DNA from 3 places in the Micromonospora sp. NPDC000442 genome. Region 2 is predicted to be linked to each of the others. Evidence: riboswitches for the same ligand, from Rfam matches in the RefSeq annotation. Region 2 holds a riboswitch; each other region holds the start of a gene.
What was found. Region 2 has a riboswitch for cyclic di-AMP ahead of ACFY2A_RS00170 (hypothetical protein). Riboswitches for the same ligand answer to the same signal wherever they lie in the genome.
Positions count from the first base shown of each region.

Region 1: it holds a riboswitch for cyclic di-AMP, as region 2 does, so the genes downstream of both, ACFY2A_RS02045 (NlpC/P60 family protein) here and ACFY2A_RS00170 (hypothetical protein) in region 2, are expected to answer to the same signal.
Region 3: it holds a riboswitch for cyclic di-AMP, as region 2 does, so the genes downstream of both, ACFY2A_RS20195 (coiled-coil domain-containing protein) here and ACFY2A_RS00170 (hypothetical protein) in region 2, are expected to answer to the same signal.

Region 1 is NZ_JBIAYZ010000001.1:419,262-422,410, forward strand. It holds gene dcd (dCTP deaminase) at 53-631, shown strand; gene ACFY2A_RS02045 (NlpC/P60 family protein) at 688-1,680, opposite strand; cyclic di-AMP (ydaO/yuaA leader) riboswitch at 1,735-1,869, opposite strand; gene ACFY2A_RS02050 (NlpC/P60 family protein) at 2,062-3,072, opposite strand.
Region 2 is NZ_JBIAYZ010000001.1:34,400-37,548, reverse strand. It holds gene ACFY2A_RS00175 (carbonic anhydrase) at 1-16, shown strand, start outside; gene ACFY2A_RS00170 (hypothetical protein) at 102-1,118, opposite strand; cyclic di-AMP (ydaO/yuaA leader) riboswitch at 1,122-1,253, opposite strand; gene ACFY2A_RS00165 (YibE/F family protein) at 1,420-2,766, opposite strand; gene ACFY2A_RS00160 (metal-sensitive transcriptional regulator) at 3,042-3,149, opposite strand, start outside.
Region 3 is NZ_JBIAYZ010000012.1:101,462-104,610, reverse strand. It holds gene ACFY2A_RS20200 (1-phosphofructokinase family hexose kinase) at 1-378, opposite strand, end outside; gene ACFY2A_RS20195 (coiled-coil domain-containing protein) at 597-1,700, opposite strand; cyclic di-AMP (ydaO/yuaA leader) riboswitch at 1,705-1,836, opposite strand; gene ACFY2A_RS20190 (cation diffusion facilitator family transporter) at 1,990-2,907, opposite strand; gene ACFY2A_RS20185 (HelD family protein) at 2,999-3,149, opposite strand, start outside.

The sequences.
Region 1 (3,149 bases), 380 kb from region 2:
CGAAGCGGGTAGTCCGACACGCGTGTCGCATACCGGCAGCTATGGTGTGGCGATGCTGCTCTCCGACCGCGACCTGGTCTCCGAGATCAAGGCGGGCACCCTGGCGCTCGAACCATTCGAGCCCACCCTGGTGCAGCCCTCCAGCATCGACGTACGTCTGGACAAACTGTTCCGGGTCTTCAACAACCACCTCTACACCCACATCGACCCGGCCACCCGGCAGGACGACCTCACCTCCCCCGTCGAGGTGCCCGACGGCCAGGCGTTCGTGCTGCACCCGGGCGAATTCGTGCTCGCCTCGACGCTTGAGGTCATCTCGCTGGGCGACCAGCTCGCCGGCCGCCTCGAAGGCAAGTCCAGCCTGGGACGACTCGGCCTGCTCACGCACTCCACCGCCGGCTTCATCGACCCCGGCTTCTCCGGTCACGTCACCCTGGAGCTGTCCAACGTGGCCAACCTGCCGATCACCCTCTGGCCGGGCATGAAGATCGGGCAGCTCTGCATCTTCCGGCTCTCCTCGCCCGCCGAGCACCCCTACGGATCGGCCGTCTACGGCTCCCGCTACCAGGGTCAGCGCGGCCCGACGCCGAGTCGTGCCTGGCAGAGCTGGCGCACCTGGCCCACCCGGTGACACCACAGCCACGCCGCAGCCGTTGATCCACCGTCCCGCGCCTACGTCCGCCCGCCTCAGCCGGGCCGGCCGAAACTGTGCACCGGGCTGCTGTCCAGCCGCTTCATCTTGACCGGCTGACCCGCCCGGGAGGCGTGCACCACCCAGCCACCACCGACGTACATGCCGACGTGGTGCAGGTCCCGGTAGTAGAAGACGAGGTCGCCGGGGCGCAGTGCGCCGCGACTGACCGACGCGGTGACCCGACGCTGCCGTGCCGCGTTGTGCGGCAGTGCGACACCGGCCCGCGACCATGCGGCCAGCGTCAGCCCGGAACAGTCGTACGCGTTCGGCCCCTCGGCGCCCCAGGAGTACGGCTTGCCGATCTGGGAACAGGCGAAGGTGACCGCCTCGCCGGCCGGTCCGCCGGGGTAGCTGGCCGGACAGGGGGCCGGCCGCAGCGGCCCACCACCTCCCTTTCCGTACGCCCGCAGCCGGAGCCGCTGCAGCCGGTCGATCTCGGCGTCGATCTGTCGCCGCTTCGCCGCGAGATCGGCCTCGGTACCGGTGAGCTGATCGATGGTGCGGTCGAGCCCGGCCTTGGCGGCGGCGAGTTCGTCGCGCAGTTCACTCGCGTGCCGGACGTCCTGCTGCTGGAAGCGGGCGTACCGGTCGAGCAGGCCGAGCTGCTCGACGACCTCGCCCAGCGACCGGCTGCCGAGCAGCGTGTTGACGGCCCGTACCTGCTCACCCTTGTACGCGCGGGCAGCGAGCTTGCCGACCCGGTCCATGGCCTCGTCCACCTGCCGTTGCAGCGGCGCGATCCGGGCGGCCAGCGCGTCCGCCTCCCGCCGCTTGCCGGCCAGGTCCTGCCGGGTGGCGTTGTGCTGTTCGATGACGGGTTCGAGCCGGTTCCAGTCCTCGTCGATCTGGCGCTCGATGTCGGCGACCGTGGGGTCGGCCCCGGCCGCCGCCGCGCCGCCGGTCAGCATCACGGCGGTCGCGGCCAGTGCGGCAAGGATGCAGCGGTACCAGCGGAAACGCGGCGCAGCCGTCGGTCGGCCGGGCATCCCCGGCCGCGGTGACGGTGGCCGCGGGGCATGGTGTGCCACCGGGCTCAGCACTCCTTCTTCCCATACCGCCTACCGGGTTAGCTGACGGGTTCGGGCGGGAAGGGGCGCCCTACCGTGACTCGCACGGATTCACCCCGGGTACCTGGTTCCCCGGCTCGCTGAGGAGCGATTCGGCGGTGTCGGACCGTTACCGCCCTGGGTGGGCGGAACTGCCAGCGGCCGACGATTGCCCAGCGTAGGGACGATCGGAGTCAATACGCAACACAACCGCACCGTCACCGTGGGTGCTGACATCTGACAATGGCGAGGGCCCCCGTCGACTTGACCGGGGGCCCTTGGGCGTTCCTGCGCGACCGCTCAGCGGGCGCGGGTGGTGACTCAGCCGGGTCGGCGGAAGCCGGCGATCGGCATGGTCGTGATGGGCGATACGTTCACCGGTTTACCGGCTCGAGCCGCATGCACCATCTGGTTGTTGCCCAGGTAGAGCCCGACGTGGTGCAGGTCGCTGAAGAAGAACACCAGATCGCCGGGGCGGGCGTCGGAGCGGGAGATGGCCTTGCCCTCGTTCCACTGGGCACCGGTGAAGTGGGTCAGCGAGATGCCGGCGGCCCGGTACGCGTACTGGGTCAGACCGGAGCAGTCGAACGAGTTCGGCCCGGTGGCACCCCACACGTACGGCTTGCCGACCTGGGCGCAGGCCGTCCTGATGGCGGTGCGGGCGGCGTCGCTGACCACACCGTTGATGGTCGGGCAGTTGGTGGTCTTCACCGTGGTCACCGGCAGCGACCGTTCGAGCCGCTTGATCTCGGCGTCGATCTTCTTCTTCTTCGCCGCCAGATCCTTCTCCTGCTTCTCCTGGGAAGCGATCAGGGCGTCGAGCTTGGCCTTCTGGTCGTCGTACTTCTTGCGGATCTTCATGACGCCCTCGAGCTCGCGGCGCTCCTGCGACGCGAGCCGGTCGAGGAGGGCCATCTGCTCACCGAGATCGTCGGGCTTCGCGTTGAGCAGTACCGCACCGAGTTCCGCGGACGGGCCGCTGATGTAGTAGCGGGAGGCGAGGTCGGCCACCCGGTTCATCGCCAGCTCGGTCTCCAGGGCCAGCGGCTCGATCTTCTTCCCCAGGCTCTTCGACTTCTGCCGGTTGACCCGCAGCTCGGAGCGCACCTTGTTGTACTGCTCGATGGTGGGTTCCAGCTTCCGCCACTGCTTGTCGATCTGGGCCTCGATCTCGTCGACCGAGGGTTCGGCGTACGCGGGGGCGGCGAGCAGGCCGCCACCGACCGCGGCGGCGGCGACGAGGACAACCAGCGCACGGGCGGCCCTACGCAGGCCACCCGGACGGGATAGTCCTGGCGCACGACGATGAAGGGGCATGGTTGCCACCGGCAGCGTCTCCTTTGCAACCGACCGCCGGGCGTCCCGCGAGCGGTAAGGGGCGGGGACAGAGGACCCATGGCGGTCGGTGC
Region 2 (3,149 bases):
GGCGACCGCGCCCTGATCCGCGACCGACGACGACGTCCTGAACGACGAGGGCCGTCCCGCCACGGTTGGCGGGACGGCCCTCGGTGCGTCGCGTCGGGCGATCAGAGGAGTGACACGTGAACGTGGTCCGTGTGGTTGGACGGGCCGCTGTAGGAGCTCCAGCGCTCGGTCGCCGCGAACCAGATCTGCCGGTTCCAGATCACGTAGTAGACGCCCAGCCGGTCGGCGTTGCGGACCAGAAAGGCGGCCAGATTGTTGCCGTAGATCCGGGTGTCGTTGTTGTGCCACGGCCTGAAGCCGCTGTTCTGCAACGACCAGTCGCAGGCCCGGCCCTTGGGGTGCTCGAACTTGTCACCCGGGCGGAAGCAGCCGACGAACCGGTTGAATCCGGCCCGCTTGACCTCCTTGTACATGTGCAGCGTCCGGGGCGTGATGCAGCCCGACGTGGTGGGGTCGTTCTGGCTGCACGACTCGGGCTTCCAGCCGCCGTCCGAGGCCCGGTTCGGCGCGATCCGGGCCACCGGCGAGGTGGCGTCCACCAGCCCGCCGGTCAGGCCGACACCGCCGACCAGCCGGAGGGACTTCTCCGCCTCGCTCTTCTTGCGCGCCATGTCGTTGGTCAGCTTCTTCTGCTCGCGCACCTCGGCGTCGAGCGCGAGCTTGGCCTGCTCTGCGCGGAGCTTGATCGCGTTGACCTCGCCCAGCTTCTTGTCGTTGACCAGGTTCAGCTCGTCCAGTGCCGAAGCCCGGTCGATGAACGAGTCCGGTGCGCTGCTCTGCAACAGCATGGCGATCGCGCCGACCCGGCCCGTCCGGTACGACTGGGTGGCGATCTGGGCGACCTGTGGGGAGAGCGCGTCCAGGTCGGCCTGAGCGGAGCGGACCTCGACCGCCAGTCGGAGCTGGCGCTTCTTGGACTTCTCCAGCTTGGCCTTGGCCTTGGAGTAGTCCCGGGTGGTCGCCTCGATCAAGTCGTTGAGCATCGGCGGGTCGTCGTCGTGCTCCGCTGGTTTCGGGTCGTTCGGTGCGGCCGTCGCCGGCATCGGACCGGCGAATACGGCGAACGCGGCGAACACGGCCACCACGGGTGTCAACCAGCGGCGTAGGGGTGCCGTCACTGTTTTCCCTTCCATCGACCGCCGACCGGGTTAGCTGACGGGTTCGGGACGGAAGTGGCCCCTACCGCTTTCGCGGATTCACCCCACGTACCTGGGTTCCCGGCTCGCCTGACGGCGATTGGGCGGTGGCACCGCAGGCGCCGCTGCGCGCCTTCGGCGGTGACCGGCAGTGAGGTTACCCGACAGTCCATCTGTGCCTCTACGCCCCGAACCCGACGAGATGCGTCATTTCGTAATCGCTTTGAGTGACCAGCGACACGGTTACGAGCCGCATCGGCAGGGGCGGTCACGTTGAGGAGTGTCACCATGTGGTGTCCGTGCTCCTGTCCGGGTCGGGCCACCCCGAGGGGGTGGCGGGGGATGTGTTTCGGGTGGGTGGGGTGCTGAGGGCGCGGAGCGCCTCGGCCCGGTCCGTCGCCGGCCGGGGAACCACGGGGGTGGATCCACCACTGCGGACGCCGGTGTCGCCGCGCCCGGCGGTGGTGACCACCGCGGCCAGCGCGGTGGTCAGCGGTACCGCGGCGATCAGCCCGAGCGTGGCGACCACGCTTCGAACGATCTCCGTGGTGAGGAACTCGCTGGTCAGGATCTGCCCCAGCGCACGGGAGTCCGCGGTCAGCAGGAGCAGTAGTGGCAGCGAGGCGCCGGCGTACGCCAGCACGATGGTGTTGACCACCGAGGCGATGTGTGCCCGCCCGACCCGGGTGGCCGAGCGGTACAGCTCCCGGCGGGAGAGGTTCGGGTTGGCGTGGCGCAGCTCGTTGACCGCGGCGGCCTGGGTGACCGTGACGTCGTCCAGTACGCCCAGCGAGCCGATGATGATGCCGGCGAGCAGCAGGCCGTGCAGGTCGACGTCGCCGCGGAACATGGACAGGGTGGTGGCGTCCTCGCTGCCGAATCCGGTCAGGTGGGTGGCCCCGGTCGCGGCCAGCCCGAGCAGCCCGGTCAGTACCAGGCTGGCGAGCGTGCCGAGCACGGCCACCGAGGTCTGGGCGGATACGCCGTGGGTCAGGTACAGCACCACGAACATGATCAACGAAGCGCCGACGATGGCGACCGCGAGCGGCGGCTGGCCCGCGCTGATGCCGGGCAGCACGAAGGTCAGCAGGATGGCGAAGCTGGCGGCCAGGCCGCCCAGAGCGGCCAGGCCCCGCAGTCGCCCGAAGGCGACGATGGCGGCGGCGAAGAGTACGGCCAGCCACACCAGCGGCTTGCCGCGTTGGTGCTCGGCGATGTTGTAGGTGCTGACCGAGGGGTCCTCCGGATCGGTCAACGAGACCAGGATGATGTCGTCGTCGACGTCGACCCGGGGTGCCCCGGGCCCGGTCGGGATGGGCGTCTGCACCTCCTGCCCGGCGTCCGGTCCGGTCTGCACCCGGACGGTGACGGTGCCGCAGGGGCCGTCCGCGGCCGTCGGGGTGCCCTCGGGCACCGCCGGGTTGGGCGGGCAGGGCTCGCTGACCACCCGGGTGACCGTGCCGTGGTAGCGGGGAGTGTCGTCGGCGGCCTCGGGCCTCGGGGCGTCCCGGGGCCAGAGCACGATGGCGGCGACCAGGGTGGCGAGGAAGAGGGGGACCACCGTCACGACAAGGATCCGCCGCACCCCCGGTGGGGTGGGCGGAGCGGAACGGGTGTGGTCGGCGCCCATTCAGTGTCTCCCAACGATTTCAGGGCTGAGTACGTGTCGATGGGCGAGACGGTTCAGTGCCGCCGGACGACCGTGTCGAAGGGCAGCCTGAATGGCCTGAACGTGGCGGGGTGGCTGCGTACCGTGAGCTGTGGACCTACTCGCGACGGGCGTGCGGACGTGCGCCTGACAGCGACCTCGGGCCGCGAGGCACGGATTTCGGCTGGCCATCGTGTGCGAATGGTAACCAGCCGGACCTGCCGACGCCTGTCGTGCTGGTGCGTCGGCGGGTCGGGTCAGCCGCGCTTCATGAGCCGGCCCACGGCGGCCATCATCTCGGTCGCCATTTCGTCGGCACGCCCCTCGGCGGCACCTTCGTGCATGCAGTGCCGGGCGTGCCCGTC
Region 3 (3,149 bases), on a different contig from region 2:
CGCGCGCAAGCCCTCGCCGAGTGCGAGGTTGTACAGCTCGTCCAGCTCGTGCCGGCTCAACGGCTGGCCGACCACGTCGACGATCTCCCGACGGGTTCCCTCGCGGCGGTCGTGCACGTACCCGCCGGTGCCGCCGGAGTCGCGGGCCACCACCTTGAGGTCGACTCCCTCGCTGACCAGCAACGGCTCCAGTACCTGCCCGACCTCGCCGCCGAGCGCCGCGCAGAGCACCACGTCGACGCCGAGGGACAGCACCATCCTGGCCTGCCACACCCCCTGCCCGCCCGGGTGCAGGTGCAGCTCCGGCGCGTCGCTCGGCTGGTCGATGGTCACGGTCAGCAGCGGGGTCGGGGCGAAGATCATGACGCGGTCGCTCATGACCGCTCCCCGTTGTCCGTACCGCCGTCGCGCCTGGCGATTCGCTCGTTCATGGGGCGTCCCTCCCGTTAGCGGACAAATACCGCTTCCTGGTACGACGGTAACCAAGGAGACGCGTCAACGCGCGCCGAAGGGACGGTGCCCCGCCGCCCAGCGGTGGAAACGCAGCGCCGGGTGAACCGCTCGTGAAGAGCGGCTCACCCGGCGCGACGATGGACTCAGTACACCGACAGGTGGACGTGGTTGGTGTGGTCGCTGGACGGGTCACCCCGGGCGCCGCTGTACGACTTCCAGCCGCTGCTGGGCAGCCAGATCTGCCTGTACCAGATCACGTAGAGCACCGCGAGCCGGTCGGCGTTGTTGACGAAGTACGCCGCCAGGTTGTTGCCGTAGGACCGGTCGCCACCGGTCGCGTCCCCACCGAAGCCGTTCTTCTGGGCCGCGAAGTCGCAGGCCCGGCCCTTCGGGTGCTCGCCCGAGCCGCCGGAGCGGTAGCAGGAGACGTACCGGGTGAAGCCGGCCGACTTGGCCTGCTTCAGCGCGTGCAGGGTGCGTGGGGTGATGCAGCCGTTGGCCGGGGTCGGGTCGTTGACGCTGCACGACTCCGACGGCCATGACCCGTCCGAGTTACGGGGAGCGGGCTTGGCGGTGGGGCTCGACCCGCTGCTGCGCGACGGTGACCGGGCGGCCCGTTCGGCGGCCCTGGCCCGCTCGGCCGCCTCGTCCCGCTCGATGGACACGGTCAACGCCCGCTCGGCCTGGTCCTTGCGCTTGGCCATCACGGCCACCTGCTTGCGCTGTTCCTGGATCTCCGCGTCCAGCGCCTGCTTGGTGGCGCCGACCTCGTCTCTGGCGGTCTGGAGCTCGCGCAGTGCGCGATCCTCGTTGGCGGCCACCACGTCCAGCGCCGCCGCCCGGTCCATGAAACCGGCCGGTGAACCGCTGTTGAGCAGCGCCGACGCGGCACCCAGTCGCCCGGTGCGGTACGCCTGCGCGGCGATCTCGGCGACCTTGGTGCCGCGCTCGGCGACCTGGCTCTCGGTCGTCTTGAGCTGCTCGGCAAGCTGCTTCTGACGCTTCACCGAGCGGTTGAGCGCGGTCTTGGCGTCGAGGTAGCCCTTGCTGGCGGCCTCCAGTTGAGCCCGGAGTGCCGGGGTGCCACCCTCGTCGTCCACATCGCCCGGAGCTGCCGCCCGCAATTGCTGCGGTGCCGCGACGGCTTGGGTGAAGGGGGCCAGCGCGACGCCGAGGGTGAGGGCGAGCGCGGCGGCGATCAGGGCCGCCGTACGGGCGGCCGGTCTTACCGTTGCCACTGCTGGCATGCACATTTCCTTCCGTCAGCCGCCGACCGGGTTAGCTGACGGGTTCGGGACGGAAGATCCCTACCGCTGACGCGGATACACCCCAGGAACATGGTTCCCCGGTTCGCCCTGGCGGGCGATTAGGCGGCGGCCGCCGCCGGCACCGGTGGGCGCCGCCTGGCGGAGGCCGGGTCCGAGCCTACCGGTGCCCATGTGACCGGTGCAGCTGCTGTTACCGCTGGTGTTCAGTTGTTGACTAGTAGACCAGAACAAAAGCGGACGATAACCCCTTTCCGGTCGATTGCTCCGGTCACCACCGCGCCGCCCCGCAGTCCCCCGGATCCGATCGCGGCTCGACCTGCAGTGTCGCGTGCTCGATCTGGAAGTCCTCGTGCAGCGCCGAGCGGGCCGCTGCCAGCACGGCGCCGACGTCGGCGCCCGGGCTGACGGTCAGGTGCGCCGAGGCGACCTCCATGCCGGAGGTCAACGTCCAGACGTGCAGGTCGTGGACGCCGGCCACGCCCGGCACCGCGGCCAGCCGGTCGTACACCGCGGTGACCTGAAGGTGTTCCGGCGCGGCCTGGACAAGGATGCGTACCGCCGCCCGGCCCAGGCGCCACGTCCGGGGCAGAATGAACGTGGCGATCGCCACCGCGACCAGCGGGTCGGCCCACCACCAGTCGGTCACGGCGATCAGCAGGGCGGCCGCGATCACGCCCAGCGAGCCGAGTAGGTCCGCCAGCACCTCCAGGTAGGCACCGCGCAGGTTGATGCTCTCCCGCGCCCCCGGGCGCAGGAGAGCGAACGCGGCGATGTTGGCGAGCAGGCCGAGGGCCGCCACCACCAGTACCGGGCCGGCGAGCACCTCGGGTGGATCGCCGAACCGGCGTACCGCCTCGACCAGCACGTACACCGCGACGCCGGAGAGCAGTACCGCATTGGCCAGGGCCGCGAGCACCTCCAGCCGGTAGAGCCCGAAGGTGCGTTGCGGGTCGGTGTCGGCCCGTCGGGTGGCGGCCACGGCCGCGAGAGCCATCCCGATGCCCAGCACGTCGGTGAACATGTGCCCGGCGTCGGAGAGCAGGGCCAGCGAACCGGTCCGTAGAGCGGTGGCTGCCTCGACCAGCGTCAGCGCGCTGAGCAGGGCGAATGCTGCCCACAGCCGGCCGGAGTGGCGGTGCGCGGCGTTCGACACCGCAGCATGGTGGTGGTCATGGCCGGCACCCACCCAGACACCTTGCGTCGTCCGCCGGGCCGGGGACGGAGCTATGCCAACATCGCTATGTGTGCAATCGTCGGGTGGCTCGCGGTGCTCGGGCTCAACCGGTCGGGTCGACGGTGGTCAACCGCTGAGTGGCCCGGGACAGCGCGACGTAGAGGGTACGGACACCGGAGCCGGGCTCCGCCCGGATCTCGGCCGGGGCGACCAGCACCACACCGTCGTACTCCATGCCCTTGGCCTCCAGGCTC